Regions from separate parts of the Dethiobacter alkaliphilus AHT 1 genome, predicted to be linked through region 1. Evidence: riboswitches for the same ligand, from Rfam matches in the RefSeq annotation. Region 1 holds a riboswitch; the other holds the start of a gene.

Evidence for each region. Region 1 has a riboswitch for cyclic di-GMP ahead of DEALDRAFT_RS13280 (hypothetical protein). Riboswitches for the same ligand answer to the same signal wherever they lie in the genome.
Region 2: another riboswitch for cyclic di-GMP. It lies ahead of DEALDRAFT_RS07790 (cell wall-binding repeat-containing protein); the one in region 1 lies ahead of DEALDRAFT_RS13280 (hypothetical protein).

What each region holds. Positions count from the first base shown of each region.
Region 1 covers NZ_ACJM01000017.1:30,039-35,228, forward strand. The annotation lists gene DEALDRAFT_RS16230 (DUF445 domain-containing protein) at 1-266, opposite strand, end outside; gene ytxC (putative sporulation protein YtxC) at 338-1,120, opposite strand; gene DEALDRAFT_RS16575 (DUF1540 domain-containing protein) at 1,380-1,550, opposite strand; tRNA gene DEALDRAFT_RS13270 (tRNA-Val) at 1,712-1,786, shown strand; gene DEALDRAFT_RS13275 (DUF4164 family protein) at 1,844-2,191, opposite strand; gene DEALDRAFT_RS13280 (hypothetical protein) at 2,374-2,637, opposite strand; cyclic di-GMP riboswitch class I at 2,696-2,783, opposite strand; tRNA gene DEALDRAFT_RS13285 (tRNA-Leu) at 2,927-3,015, opposite strand; tRNA gene DEALDRAFT_RS13290 (tRNA-Cys) at 3,038-3,112, opposite strand; tRNA gene DEALDRAFT_RS13295 (tRNA-Gly) at 3,226-3,300, opposite strand; tRNA gene DEALDRAFT_RS13300 (tRNA-Phe) at 3,302-3,377, opposite strand; tRNA gene DEALDRAFT_RS13305 (tRNA-Asp) at 3,386-3,462, opposite strand; gene DEALDRAFT_RS13310 (redox-sensing transcriptional repressor Rex) at 3,581-4,228, opposite strand; gene DEALDRAFT_RS13315 (polyprenyl synthetase family protein) at 4,381-5,190, opposite strand, start outside.
Region 2 covers NZ_ACJM01000007.1:38,162-43,351, reverse strand. The annotation lists gene DEALDRAFT_RS15985 (leucine-rich repeat protein) at 1-1,705, shown strand, start outside; gene DEALDRAFT_RS07790 (cell wall-binding repeat-containing protein) at 1,841-3,196, opposite strand; cyclic di-GMP riboswitch class I at 3,273-3,354, opposite strand; gene DEALDRAFT_RS15980 (S8 family serine peptidase) at 3,531-5,190, shown strand, end outside.

The DNA of each region.
Region 1 (5,190 bases):
TCTTTCACCAACCGCTCCACTTCCAGCTGCATCTGAGGCATGTCCACCCGACCTGCCAGCTCGTCCACAGAGAATAGCTGTGCAGCCACCACTTCTCCCACGTTTTCAGCAATCTGGCCTCTTCTTTTGGGAATCAGGCCCTGCAGCACAATGGGGAACGGACCCAGCCGCACAGGCTCCAGCGGGCGAAACAAGAGGCGAATCGCCAGCACATTGGTAATCCAGCCAATAACCGCGCCTGTCAGAGGTAAAAGGACAAAAATCATTATCTCTCTCCTTCCACCCCTATATTTTACCACGTTCGCCACAAAGAAATAAAGACCGGCTGTCAGCCGGCCTATTTCTCCTTTAAAGTCAGGTGTTTACTTACTTCCTGACACAGTTTGCATCGCTTGCATAGTGTAACCCGGTTTTCAAAAACATGTTTTAAGGTGTCCGCCGCTTTGGGAAACCTGGCATGCACATTACGGTGCAGCATCACCCGATGCGGAGCCACGGTTATCAGCATACTTACCAACTGGTCTTCTTCGTCCACAAAGCTGTCGTCCCAGTCCCACTGCATATTATCCTCGGACCACTCAATGGCCTGATAATGTTCATCAAGCAAATTAATCTGTCCGTCCTCATTGGCGGTGACATGGATTAAATCCATCTTGGGCTCCTGCAGTGCCACAAAATACTTCAGCAATTTGATAAATTCCTGATATTCCTTTTCCAGCAAGAAATCATTTACCGCATTATCCACACATTTTCGCAGCAATTCCAGCCAAACCCGCAGGCGAAACACAATAAAGCCGTGCAGGTTAAAATATCTGCTGCCCTCCAAAAAACCGCGCATCTGTTCCAACACTTCGCTGTAAACCTGGCCGCCACCGTCTTTTACCCGCTCATTTTCATAGTGTTTCTGTGCCAGAGCAAGAATTTCCCGCCGTTCATCACTGGGAAAGTAAAAGTAGTAATGTGATAAAATATCCGCCAAATATGGCACAGACTGCTCACTCATCACAAATTCCGTTAAATTCTCAGCTAATATCCGCTTAAACAGCAAACCTGCCTCATAATCAGTTTCTGCGCCTTTCTTTTCCAGAACACAAAGATAGTGGGGCCAGTCGTTCATCATCTTCTCCCGAATCTGTACCCTACACCCCGTTTTTTTAAAAAAAACATGCCCTCTTCCAGTCTCTCTAACAGCCCAGGCGTGGTGTATTTTACAGCTATCGCAATCATTGCCAACGCTGTCAACTCCCTTCTCCTGTATTATATGACTGGAAGAAAAAATGTATACTTTTTCCCCACATCTTACCAAACCTAAGAAAGACGTGCTGTGAGCACGTCTTTTTGGGACACGGGGACAGGTCAACTGTCCCAAAACTTCTTTCCTAGTGCTTGGGACGGAATGTTGCGCAATCAGTTTCTTCCGTATCGGAAGCTGCGGGAGGCTGAATCTCAATATTTGAAGCCATGCAATGATCACCGTTATCCCAATACTCGCAACTGTCCACCACACATTTTACCCGTGTAATAGGATTCGATTCTCTTGAAGCGCTCATAAAATCCCCTCCTTTTCATATTCTGTTCTTATATTTTGCTTCTGTGGGCATCATTATTCCTTCCTTATTCACTATTCACCCTTCCAAAGATTTCTCCAAGAGAAACCTTGCTTTTCACCCCGTTTTCTGGTACAATAATTCTTGCGTTTAAAAATAAATATGGGTCGTTAGCTCAGGGGGAGAGCACTACCTTGACACGGTAGGGGCCACTGGTTCAAATCCAGTACGACCCACCATTATTAAAGATAAAACCTGTCCGGAAACGGACAGGTTTTTTGTTTAGCTTTATTATGTTAGCGAGCTATTTTCTTAAGTAATTCAATATCTGTCTCATGGCGCTGCAACGTTTTGACTGTCTCTTCCTGAAACCTCACCGTTGCTGTTTTAAATTCCAGCAAACCGGCAGTCTCCTCATAAATGTAGTCAACTTTTCTGCTCATTGCAGCCTGAGCATGCTCCAGGCGATCCATGCGGGAATCTTGCTGGTCCATCCGGCCTTCCAGCTTGTCCATCTGACCTTCCAGCCGATCCATGCGACCTTCCAGCCGGTCCATCCGGGCATCAAGCTTGTCTATTCGTCCCCCAAGTGAACTTTCCAGTCCATCGATCTTGTCTAGAATCTGGTTTAAAATCTGTTCCATACAGATTCCTCCAAAACACATATTTCCAACAGGGACATTATATCATGCCTTCATTAGATTTTAAACATATTTATCACCTCCCGAACACCTGTTTGCCTATAATTTAACATGAAATGTATTGTGCTGTCAATAGTACTTAAAAGAAAAAGAAGCCTTTATGTATAAGGCCTCTTAGGTATTCTTTAAGCGGGAAGCATGGCGGCAAAACGCTCCAGGCGCCGCTCCATCTTTTCTTTTTTATATGGTTCCCAATATCCTTTTTGCCTGCCCGCCGCATCTTTTATGTCTTCGTTTAATTGATTGACAATTGCGGCCTTTCCTTGGCGAATCCGTTCTTTTTCCTGAAGCAAATCAATACCTTCGGTTATTTCTTCCTGCAGTTCCCTGCATTCCTGACGCATCTGCTTCAATAAGCTGTTAAGCTGATAAACATCGGACTGGTACATATCGGCCTCCTTTTAGGCAATAAAAAAACTGCTTACCGAAAAGCAGGCTCAGAACCTGCCCGGCAACCGGCTGTCATCGCTGTAAAAACAGCATTAGACCCTTGGCTTTGCGTCCCTGCCTTTCGACAGGTTTGCCTTTTTCAAGCATAAAACTATATATTTTTCACCATAACCTATTCTGTAAAAACAGCTAATATCCTGCCTGTTTCGACAAATTTTTGACCAAGATTTAGACCAAAAAGACCATCCTGTTTGGATGGCCTGTAAGCATTGCGCTTTATATTATAAATGGTGCCGGAGACCGGAATCGAACCGGTACGGCCATGGTGGGCCGAGGGATTTTAAGTCCCTTGCGTCTGCCTGTTCCGCCACTCCGGCAAATAGTTCTTTACATAAAAAATGGAGGCGACACCCGGATTTGAACCGGGGAATAAAGGATTTGCAGTCCTCTGCCTTACCACTTGGCTATGTCGCCCCGCCTGTTATTTAGTTGGCATATCCATATTAGCATACGGAAGCCCGGCCGTCAAGTACGGCCAATATTTGGATTAATTAAGGCGCACGGTGTGCGCCTGAGTTAGTTTCTTATGGAGCGGAAGACGGGATTCGAACCCGCGACCCTCGCCTTGGCAAGGCGATGCTCTACCACTGAGCTACTTCCGCGTGGTGCCGAGACCCAGAATTGAACTGGGGACACGCGGATTTTCAGTCCGCTGCTCTACCTACTGAGCTATCTCGGCAAAATAAATGGCGGAGCTGACGGGAGTCGAACCCGCGATCTCCTGCGTGACAGGCAGGCATGTTAGGCCTCTACACCACAGCTCCGCAATCTTTTTGCGCACTCAATCTTGAGCACTTCTATAGTATACACAACGGCATATGAAAAGTCAACAGCTTCTATGCATGTTTTTTGCTGGAAATAAGAGTAAATTTGAGCGTAAATTTATTCGGCGTAATTCTTCTTTTCGTCTTCCAGAGTGTAATAAATAAGGCTCTGCAATTCAATGGTCAGATCAGCATTGTGCACATGGACTTCCTCCGGGACATGCAGCTTGGTGGGAGCAAAATTGAGAATTGCTGTGATGCCGTTTTCCACCAGTTGATCCACCACATCCTGGGCCGGCTCAGCGGGTACTGTGATCATGGCTACCTTTACATCATGCTCTTTGATTACTCGCGGCATTTCTTCCATGGACATCACTTTGTGGCCTTCAATTTCTGAGCCGTGCTCCTTAGGGTTGGCATCAAAGATACCCACCACTTTTACATATGGGTTTTTGGTAATATTGTAACGGGTCAGCGCTTTGCCCAGATGACCCACTCCCACAACAACTAACTTGGTCTCTTTGTCCAGGCCAATAATGCGTAGGAGCTTTTCACGCAGATAGGTGGTATTATATCCGGTGCCACGGGTGCCAAAGGCTCCGAAGTAAGCAAGGTCTTTACGTATCTGCTCTGCGGTAAATCCGGTTTCCTCACTTAGGACACGGGATGAAATGATTTCCACGTCCCTGCGAATCAGGTTATCCAATATTCGCAGATAAACCGGCAACCTTTTAATTACTGATTTTGGGGCATTCCGACGAGACATTCTTTTTCCTCCTCCTTCACGATCCTGCTTCTTTTTTTTTTATTATTTCACATATAGCATGCAGTACTGGTTGTAAAGAGTGATTACCAAACTTGTTAATATTTTAACACATTCCATGGAATAAAAACACAAAAAATTTTATATTTCGGCAATTAAAACCATCTTTCTACGATGAAGCGGGAAGCTGTGTCTAATGTCTGACGGCATGGGTTCCGGGGCAACGGCTCTAGCGCCCGCTGAGCAGCCTTTACATATTGCCAGGCGTAATTTTTGACAAATTCTGCGCAACCATGTCGTTCCATTTCGGTTGTTAGAGTTGAGAGTAGTGAATCATCTATCTGACGGGATGCAATCTGAGCGGAGAACTCCCTGCCATGAGGTGAAACCTGCAATACATGGAGGATTGGCAGGGTTATGACGCCTTGGCGCAAGTCTTCGCCCAAAGGCTTGCCAATGGTGTCTTCATTGCCGGTCACATCAAGCAGATCATCGATTAGCTGAAAGGCCATCCCCACATTATAACCGTAGTTTTCCAGGGCACAGATAGCTTCGGTATCCTGGGGCCGGGCCACAATCCCTCCGCTTTTGGCACAGACCATAAAGAAACGGGCAGTTTTTTTGGCAATACGCTGCAAATAGTTTTTTATATCTAAATCGGTGCAAAACCGTTGAGCCTGTTGTTGAATTTCTCCTTCACTCATATCGCGCACTAACGCGGACATCTCTTTAATCAGAGAAATATTGCCGTATTCGGTCAGTAACTCAAACGCCCTGGCAAAAAGATAGTCTCCCGTTAAAACAGCAGTATGATTTCCCCAGGCTTCATTTATGCTGGGCTTGCCGCGGCGCACTTTTGAAGCATCCACCACATCATCATGAACCAACGTGGCGGAATGGATCAGTTCCAGGGCCACAGCTACCGACAAGTGTTCTTGCGGCTCTTCTTTCCACAGTGCCAGGGA
Region 2 (5,190 bases), on a different contig from region 1:
ACCACTTTGGCAGGAGTTTGATATTGTGGTGACTGCAGTGGGGCCGGGAGAGGCTACGCTGGTTGTTGAATTTGAGAATGACGGTAAAATGACTCGTTATGAGGTGCCTTTTGTAGTAGCAGATGAGGAGGCCGATCTGACCCATACTGCAGCAGTAAGTACGGCAGTGAACGGCAATCTTGCCACAAGTATCGTGGGGGTGGATGATGTTGAGGCGCTTATTGCTGGGGTGACTGCAAAAGAACATGTGGTATCCGAGCAGTACCCTTATACTTATTTTGACTCTCTGCTTGCTCTGAGGCCGGAACTTACTGCTGAAGAGGAAGGGGTGGTGACAGAAGGAGAGTTGGTGGTTCCTGGTGTATTGCTGGAAACTCTGTTTGAAGATACCTGGGGTAAACTGGGTTATCATAACCATTTGGCAGAGTTAACTTTCAGCCGGGAAGCGCTGTCGGCAATGGTGCAGGCAGCAGGAACTGAAGGCGACGTGAGTTTGGTTGCCGCAAGAGTGGATGCGGATACGCTAAAGGAAGCGCAGCGGGAGACGGCAGGCAACCGTCCCGTCTATGAGTTTGCAGTCTATAGCGGAGACGCTGAAGTTGTGCCGGGTAGAGTAGATGTTTCTATTCCTTACTCTCTAAAAGCCGGCGAAGTGGCGGAAGGGCTGGCATTATACCGGTTGGATGAAGAGGGTAGGTTGACAGAAATTGAGCATGAGTATGATGTTGATCGGGAACGGATTTTCTTTAGTACAGACTACTATGCCTGCTTTGTGATATGGTATGAAGATTTTCCTCTGGAGCCTGTGGTAGAAAGGCTGTTTGGAGCCAACCGCTTTACAACTGCTGTAGAAGTGAGCCAGAACGGCTGGCAGGACGGTTCTGATGCCGTAATCCTGGCTCGGGGTGATGACTATGCCGATGCTCTGGCAGGGGTGCCCCTGGCCTACCATTTAGATGCTCCCATCCTGCTGTCCCGCACCGACCGCCTGGAGAGTGTTACCACTGACGAGATACAGCGTCTGGACGCTTCCCGCGTTATTATCCTGGGCGGTACAGGGGCGATATCTGCAGCAGTTGAACAGGAATTAGCAGCCCTGGTTCCGGATGTGGACCGTATCGCCGGCCCGAACCGTTTTGCCACCGCAGCCCTGATTGCGGCAGAGATGGCAGAGGAAGGAGCAGTTTTTGATACCACTATGGTGGCGGTGGGCACCAACTTTGCTGATGCCCTGTCCGCCAGCTCTTATGCCGCTGTGAATGGGTACCCCATTCTGCTTACCCGTAACGACAGACTCCCTTCAGCGACAGAAGAAGTGTTAAATGAGTTGGCTATCAACGAAACCTTTGTCATCGGTGGTGATGCGGCGGTGGGAAGCGCTGTTTTCAGCCAGCTTCCAAACCCGAAGCGCATCTACGGCAGCAACCGCTACGAAACCTCCATCGCTTTGGCAGAAAAATTCCTTCCGCCGGGTACCGGTCATGTATATATGGCCACAGGACTGGACTTTCCCGATGCCATTGCCGGTGGGGGGCTGGCGGCAAAGAATAACAGTGGTGTCCTTTTAGTACGGGGGATCAGCAGTGAGCCCAACACAGTGCTGCAAGAATTCATAGCTGATTGTGGCATAACCTCGGTTACTATTTTTGGCGGCAGTGCAGCTGTGGGTGAAAGCATTGAAGACTGGTTGAAGGATAATCTTTAAGAAGAAGTAAGATTCTAAGAAAAGGGAGACCCTGCGCTATCTGAGGCAGATCTCCCTTTTTGTTGGATTTTTTTCTTAACGTAGCAGCAATTTTTGGCTCCGTGTACAAAAATAAGCACCCATGGGTGCTTATTTTTATTGGGGCGCGATAAACATTTGTGTCCAGTAGTGGCGTAAGTTGCTGGGGTCATTTGCATTGTAATAATATCCGATGCCGATGTGAGTCAGGTTGGGGTTTAGGATGTTTGCCCGGTGGCCTGGACTGTTCATCCAGGCATTAACAAGGGTCTGGGGTGAAAGAAAACCTGCTGCCAGATTTTCTGCTGCCCTGGTGTATGAAATTCCGTAATGGCTCATCATGTCAAAGGGGCTACCGTAGATGGGTGAGTTGTGGTCAAAGTACTGGTTGTCGTACATATCCTTAGACTTTATCTCTGCCACTTCAGAAAGCTCTGCGTGGTATTGTAGCGGGGCTAGTCCATGTTTTTCCCGTTCAAGATTTGTTAGGTCAAACACTCTTTGAATTCGCTCTGGAAGCGGAGGGTTTAGCGCCGAGGCAAGTAAATTTACAGCGTTTGCGGAGACGGCTTTCTCACCGCCAAGTATGGTAAACTTTGTGATTCCGGTATCGTTTACAATGGTTTGAATGGATTGAGGAATCTGTTCCGGTTGGACAAGGAGAATAGCAGTATGTTCTTTTGCTGCCAAAGCTGAGCCAGTTAGTGCGTCTGCAAAGTTCAGTGCCGTGGCTATATAAGCTTTATCGGTTGATATGTCTAAAGTCTGAAATATTTGTTCTACAGTCTCAAATCGGCTGCTTCCGGCAATTCTTTGGGGTTCCGGCAGGCTGGAGAGGACACTGTTGCTGATAACACGAGATCCGCCGATAACGATAGTGTTGCTGATTCCTGTGAGAGCGCTTTGAGTAGCAGAAGGAAGACTGTCTGTTGTAGATAGCAGGATGGGATATCCGTTAATGGCTGCATAGGAGGCGATGGAGAGAGCATCGGGAAAATCCTGTCCGTAAGCAATAATGGCTGTGTTGCTGGAAGGCATATTTTCTGCTATCAGCTGAGCAGTTTCATAACGGTTTGTCCCACCTATGCGCTCAACTGTAAGGCCCATGTTTGTTAATTGGTCTTCAACTGCTTGTGAGACTGCTGCATACCCACCCAATATTATAGCTTTTTTGGCACCAAGCCGGTCTACTTCTGCAGCTGTCAATGGATTTAAGGAGTTAGGCTGGGTCAGCAGGATCGGAGCATCGTGTTGGTAGGCCAGTGGAGTGCCGGCCAGAGCATCAGGAAAATCATCCCCGCGGGCAATTAAAACCGTGTGAGCGGCATCCCAGCCGCTGCGGGATATCTCAACGGCCGTTTCATAACGGTTAGAGCCATACAGCCTGTGTGTGGCTGCCTCAGTGATGGTGGCAGTAAAGAAAATAAATAAAAAGGTCAACAGTACACAAATTTTTGCGGAATGCATTTTCATAATTATTCCCCCCCCAGTGAATTACCAGGGTGTAGGAAGCAATAAAAAAACCTGCACAGGTGCAGGTTGTTCCTACCCCGGCGACCCGGCTGCCATAGCAATGCTTTAGGCCCGTGGCTTTGCGTCCCCGTCTTTCGACGGGTTTGCCTTTATCAAGGATTGTTTATATTTACCATTATAATGTAATTAGGAGTCTTTGACAATAACTTTTTTTTATTTTGACAGCAATTTAAAACCAGAGGTTTAACGAAAAGTGACGGTTCGATAAGAGGAACTGTAACTTATATTGGCGAAATAATATATTTTAGCCTGACAAAAGAATAAGGAGTGCCGTATGAAAATAATAAAAAGATTAATAAGTACTTTAGTAATCATATCGTTAATCACCATCTATTTGCCCGTCCAGCTATTTGCTGGCAGAGTTGATGTTGGTGTGACTTCACAAAAAATTAGTGCTCAGGTGACCGATTCACTTAAGGCTGATGAGTTTGTTGATGTTTTAATAATACTCAATGAACAAGCTGATACAAAGAAAGCAGCAGCCGACGTGCGAAAAGCAGTTCCTGCCGGTATGCCCGAAAAAGCAATAAAGAAAGCCGCAAGGGTTTCTGTAGTTAATACCTTAAAGAAAAATGCAGAAGTTACTCAAAAAAGCTTAATAAACTTATTATCAGAAGAACAGGAAAAAGGAAATGTTAAAGAATTTCGTGAGTACTACATTGTTAACCTTATTTATGCAAAGGTAAATAGGGTCGCTCTCGATGTTATAGCACAACATGCGGATGTAGGAAATATTCTGCCCAATAATGAATTTCAGGTACATAATACAAATATAGAAAGTATAAATAGTTTTTCACCATCTGGAGTTTATGGTGTTAAATGGAATTTAGAGAGAATTAATGCGCCCCTTGTGTGGAATCAATATGGAATAACCGGGGATGGTGTGGTGATAGGTATAATTGATACTGGTGTTGATTGGCACCATGAGGCTCTCAGAGAAAAATGGCGGGGCTATGATGGTGGAAGCATTGATCCTGATTTTAATTGGTTTGATGCGGTTAATCAACACGCTCTTCCAATTGATCTTAATAACCATGGAACACATGTAACCGGTACAATTTTAGGTTCAGTAGAAGAGATGCAAGGTTATTTTGGTGTGGCTCCCGAAGCTAAGTGGATTGCAGCAAATGCTTTTGGATCCGACGGAACAGCTAAGTCCTCTGATATTTTAGCAGCAGCTCAATATATGTTAGCTCCTACAGATATTAATGGTGTGGCTCATCCTGACAAAGCTCCTGATGTGATAAATAATTCCTGGGGCGGTAATGTGCCCGGAGAGAATGATGAATGGTTTAGGCCAATGGTTCAGGCTTGGAGAGATGCGCAGATACTCCCCGTTTTTGCCGCCGGGAACTTAGGAACATATGGTTCGGGCTCTATTTCACACCCTGCAAATTATCCGGAAAGTTTTTCTGTTGCCGCTACGGATAACAATGATTACTTGGCAATGTTTTCCAGCAGGGGGCCATCTCCTTACTTCGATAATATAAAGCCTGACATATCGGCTCCAGGAGTACAAATACTTTCTTCTATTACCGGAGGTGAATATGGTTATTCCAGCGGTACTTCGATGGCCGCTCCGCATGTTGCCGGGGTAGCCGCATTATTACTGGAAGCAAAGCCGGAGTTAACCATTGAACAACTAGAAGAAGTAATAAAAGACACATCCAGGCCATTAGAAGATCAAGAGTTCACAGGCTCTCCTAATTTTGGTTATGGATATGGCCTGATAGATGCTTTTGCAGCAGTTAGTCATGTGCTAAACGGTAGTTCTGATGTACCTGTATCCGGTGTGACGATAAATTATAATGCTTTGAATTTTAAGCTAGGTGAAAACGGCACACAACTTACGGCAAAAGTAGAGCCGAGTAACGCTTCAGAGCAAGGCGTTGTCTGGAAAAGCAGCAATGAAAGTGTTGCAAAAGTAATAGATG